Regions from separate parts of the Phycicoccus sp. DTK01 genome, predicted to be linked through region 1. Evidence: riboswitches for the same ligand, from Rfam matches in the RefSeq annotation. Region 1 holds a riboswitch; the other holds the start of a gene.

Evidence for each region. Region 1 has a riboswitch for S-adenosylmethionine ahead of J3473_RS00675 (homoserine O-acetyltransferase). Riboswitches for the same ligand answer to the same signal wherever they lie in the genome.
Region 2: another riboswitch for S-adenosylmethionine. It lies ahead of J3473_RS00145 (aminotransferase class V-fold PLP-dependent enzyme); the one in region 1 lies ahead of J3473_RS00675 (homoserine O-acetyltransferase).

Annotation. Positions count from the first base shown of each region.
Region 1 is NZ_BOPU01000001.1:157,839-160,223, forward strand. It holds gene J3473_RS00670 (DUF4192 domain-containing protein) at 1-916, shown strand, start outside; SAM riboswitch class IV at 1,002-1,113, shown strand; gene J3473_RS00675 (homoserine O-acetyltransferase) at 1,130-2,287, shown strand; gene J3473_RS00680 (universal stress protein) at 2,317-2,385, shown strand, end outside.
Region 2 is NZ_BOPU01000001.1:28,679-31,063, forward strand. It holds gene J3473_RS00140 (amidohydrolase) at 1-1,009, shown strand, start outside; SAM riboswitch class IV at 1,093-1,206, shown strand; gene J3473_RS00145 (aminotransferase class V-fold PLP-dependent enzyme) at 1,247-2,385, shown strand, end outside.

The DNA of each region.
Region 1 (2,385 bases):
GGGGCCGGTCCTCCTCGTCGGCTACGAGGACGAGGAGCGCGCCTGCGACCCCCTGCTGCTCGCGCTCCTCGAGGCCCTCGAGTCGCGTGGCGCCGAGGTGGCCGACGTCGCGGTCGTGCGCGGGGGACGGCGGTACTCGCCGGTCTGCGAGCGGGCCTGCTGCCCGCGCGAGGGCGTGGTGCTGCCGGCCCCGCACGCGGTGCCGGCGGTGGCCGAGCTGGTCGCCCGCGGCCTCGCGCCCCTGCCCGACCGCGCCGCGGTCGACGGCCTCGTCGCCCCCGACGCGGAGCGCGCGTCGGCGGTCGGGGCCTGGCTCCCGCTCCCGGCGCTCGACCGCCGGTCCCGCCGGGGCAGCGCCCGCGTGCGGCGCGAGGCGGTGCGGGCCTGGGCGCTCGTGCTCGCCCGGCCGGACGCGGTCGGCCGTCCCCGCCTCGAGCCCCCGCCGGAGGTCCTGGCGCGGGCGGTCGAGGGACTGCGCGACATCGGCCTGCGCGACGCGCTGATCGCCTGGGTCGCACCGGGGGTGGTGCCCCGTGGCCTGCTCGACGCGGTGGTGGTCGCCCTGCTCGAGCGGCACCTGCCGCGCTGGGCGGGGATGGGGTCGTGGGTCCACGTCCCGCGGGGGACCGAGGGCCGCCACGAGCTGCTCGAACGCCTGCTGGCGCTCGCCCGTGCGGTCCCCGACGACCGGCCGGACGACGCGGCGGCGGTGTGCACGACGGCGGCGCAGCTCGCCTGGCAGCTCGGCGACGGCGCCGTGGCGCGCGCCGCCCTCGAGCGGGCCCTGCGGGTGGAGCCGGGCTACCGCCTCGCGCAGCTCCTCTCCGGGGTCGTCGAGCACGGGCTGCGCCCCGAGACCCTGACGCGGGCCGGTGGGGACGCGACGGTCGCCGGACGGCTCGGGCGGGCCGGGTGAACGCGCACCGGGCCGGTGGAGGAGCGGTGTTCGTCTGTCGGACGAACACCGGTACCCGTCGGCGCCTCCCGGTACCATCGGGGCAGGTCATGAGTCCCAGTGCCAAACCCCGGTTTGCTGGGCGGCAACCCTCCTCGCGGTGGGGTGCCCCGGGTGATGACCCGGCCGCGGCACAGCCCCCGCGGCAAGCGCGAGTGCCGAGGAGTCCCATCGATGACTGCCACCCCGACCCGGTCGACGGGCGCCGTCTGGCGTCCCGGCGACCCCGTCGGCGACCGTCGCTTCGCGGCGGTCGGCGACCTGCCGCTCGAGCGAGGGGGCGTCCTGCCCGGGGTGACCCTCGCCTACGAGACGTGGGGGACCCTGTCGCCGGAGGGTGACAACGCCGTCCTCGTCGAGCACGCGCTGACGGGCGACAGCCACGTCGTCGGTCCGTCCGGGCCGGGGCACCCCACCGAGGGCTGGTGGCCGGGGCTCGTCGGTCCCGGGGCGCCGCTCGACACCGACCGCTGGTTCGTCGTGGCGGCCAACGTCGTCGGCGGCTGCCAGGGGAGCACCGGCCCCTCCTCGACGGCACCGGACGGGCGAGCGTGGGGCGGCCGCTTCCCGTTCCTCACGATCCGTGACCAGGTCGCGGCGGAGGCGGCCCTGGCCGACCACCTCGGCATCGACGCCTGGGCCCTCGTGCTCGGCGGCTCGATGGGCGGGATGCGGGCCCTGGAGTGGGCGACCTCGTTCCCCGCCCGGGTACGGCGTGCCCTGGTCCTCGCCTCGACCGCCGCGGCCACCGCCGACCAGGTGGCGTGGTGCCAGCCGCAGCTGCTCGCCATCCGCCACGACCCGGACTACCAGGACGGCGACTACTACGACACCGGACGCGCGCCGGTCACCGGGCTCGGTATCGCCCGGCGCATCGCGCACACGACCTACCGGCACGAGAGCGAGCTCGACGCGCGGTTCGGCCGTCGGCCGCGGGCCGGGGAGGACCCGCTGGGCGGCGGCGGGCGCTACGACGTCGAGAGCTACCTCGACCACCACGCGACCAAGCTGGCGCGCCGGTTCGACGCCAACAGCTACCTCGTGCTGTCGGAGGCGATGAACAGCCACGACGTCGGTCGCGGGCGCGGTGGCGTCGCGGCCGCCCTGCGCGCGTTCCCGGGCCTGCTCCACGTCGCCGGCGTCAGCACCGACCGCCTCTACCCGGTGCGCCTGTCGGAGGACATCGTGCGGGCCCGGCCGGGCACCCGGTCGAGCACGATCGAGTCCGACCAGGGTCACGACGGCTTCCTCACGGAGGTCGCGCAGGTCGGGGCGCTCATCCGCGCCGTGCTTGCGGCTGAACCCGACGCGCCCTGCGGTACGGTCGACTGACTGACCGCAGCAGCGCCGAGGAGGACATCGTGACGATCGTCGTTGGCTTCGTCCCGACGAAGGAGGGGCGGGCCGCTCTGGCTCGCGCGGTCGAGGAG
Region 2 (2,385 bases), 130 kb from region 1:
CGGCGTGACGGCCTGGCAGGACGCGATCATCGGCGACTACGGAGACGGCGGGAACCCGGCGCGGGCGTACCGGGCGGCCGACGAGTCCGGGCGGCTGACCGGCCGCGTCGTCGGCGCGCTCTGGTGGGACCGCAACACCGGGCTGGAGCAGGTGCCCGACATCATCGAGCGGCGGGACGCCCTGTCCACGAACCGGTTCCGCGCGACCAGCGTCAAGATCATGCAGGACGGCGTGCCCGAGAACTTCACCGCCGCGATGCTCGACCCGTACTGCGACGGCCACGGCCGGTACACCGACAACTCGGGCATCTCGTTCGTCGCCGTCGAGACGTTGCTGCCGGCCGCGGTGCAGCTCGACGCCGCCGGCTTCCAGCTGCACTTCCACGCGATCGGCGACCGCGCCGTGCGCGAGTGCCTCGACGCCGTCGAGGGAGCGATCGCCGCCAACGGCCGCCGCGACGCGCGCCACCACATCGCCCACGTCCAGGTCATCCACCCCGACGACGTCCACCGCTTCCGCGAGCTCGGCGTCGTCGCCAACCTCCAGGCCTTCTGGGCCGCGCTCGAGGCGCAGATGGTCGAGCTGACCATCCCCTTCCTCGGCGAGCCGCGCACCTCGTGGCAGTACCCGTTCGGCGACCTGCACCGCTCCGGGGCCACGCTCGCGATGGGCTCCGACTGGGCCGTCTCGACCGCCGACCCGCTCGCCGCGATCCACGTCGCGGTGACCCGGCAGATCCCCGAGGCCCACCGCGAAGGCGAGCCGGAGCACCCGGTGTTCCTGCCCGAGCAGCGGCTCGACCTCGCGACCGCGCTCACCGCGTACACCGCCGGCTCCGCGTTCGTGAACCGGCACGAGGGGACCGGCAGCATCCGGGAGGGCGCGCTCGCCGACCTCGTCGTCCTCGACCGCGACCCGTTCGCCGGGCCGCCCGAGGAGATCGGGGCCACGCGGGTGCTGCAGACCTTCGTCGACGGCCGGCGCGTGCACGCCGCCGACGACGCCTGAGGCCACCCGGAGCAGCGGGGCCGTCCCACGTCGTGGACCCGGGATGACGGGTCGCGGGCGCGTTCGTCACACTCGTCGGCGTAGGTCATGAGTGCCAGTGACAAGCCCCGGCTCGCTGGCCGGCAACCCTCCTCCGCGGTGGGGTGCCCCGGGTGACGACCTGGTCGGCGCCGCAGCGGCGTCGGCAAGCGCGGATCCCGGGCGTCCCGAGGGTCCACGAGGCCCTCAGGAGCCCCGATGTCCACGCACCACACCGCCCTCGTCGCCGCCGGCCACGCCGGCCCCTCCCCGCTGACCCGGTCCCTCCCCGCCGTCGTCGCGCCCGACCCCGTGCCCGTCGTGTCCGGGGCGCTCGTCGAGTACGCGCAGCTCGACCACGCCGCCTCCACCCCCGCGCTGGAGTCGGTGGTCCGCGCGGTCGCGACCGCCACCCGCACCTACAGCTCGGTGCACCGCGGCACCGGATGGCTCTCGCGGGTGACCAGCGCCCACTACGAGGCCGCCCGCGACGAGGTCGCGCGCTTCGTCGGGGCTCGCGCCGACGACCTCGTCGTCCTCGTGCGGACCACGACCGAGGCGACCAACCTCCTCGCCCGTGCGCTGCCGCCGGGGACGCCCGTCGTGGTGTTCGACACCGAGCACCACGCCTCGCTGCTGCCGTGGCCGGCCGCCGCGACGCACCGGCTCCCGGTGCCCGCCTCCCCGGAGGAGGCGCTCGGCCGCCTCGTGTCGACGCTCGCCGGCCTCGCGGGCGGGCCGACCCCGCTCGTCGTCGTCACCGGGGCGTCCAACGTGACCGGTGAGCTGTGGCCGGTCGAGCGCGTCGTCACCGTCGCCCGCCGGCACGGTGCCCGGGTGCTCCTCGACGCCGCGCAGCTCGTCGCGCACCGGCCGGTCGACCTCACCGCGCTCGACGTCGACTGGGTCGCGTTCTCGGGGCACAAGCTGCACGCCCCCTACGGCGCCGGCGCCCTCGTCGGGCGGGCCGACTGGCTCGACGCCGCCGAGCCCCACCTCGCTGGTGGAGGGGCCAGCGCGGCGGTCTCGGCGGACGGCGTCACGTGGGCGACGGGCGCGGCGCGCCACGAGGGCGGCAGCCCGAACGTCCTCGGGGCGGTCGCGCTGGCGGCCGCGTGCGCGGCGCTGCGCACCCACCGGGCGGCGGTCGAGGCGCACGAGGCGCGGCTCGGGGCCCGGCTGCTCGAGGGGCTGGCGGGCATCCCGGGCGTGCGCGTGCACTCGCTCTTCGGAGCCGACCACCCGCGGGTGCCGGTGGCGGCCTTCACCGTCGACGGCCTCGACAGCCACCTCGTCGCGGCGGCGCTGTCCGCCGAGCACGGCATCGGGGTGCGGGCGGGCAAGTTCTGCGCGCACCG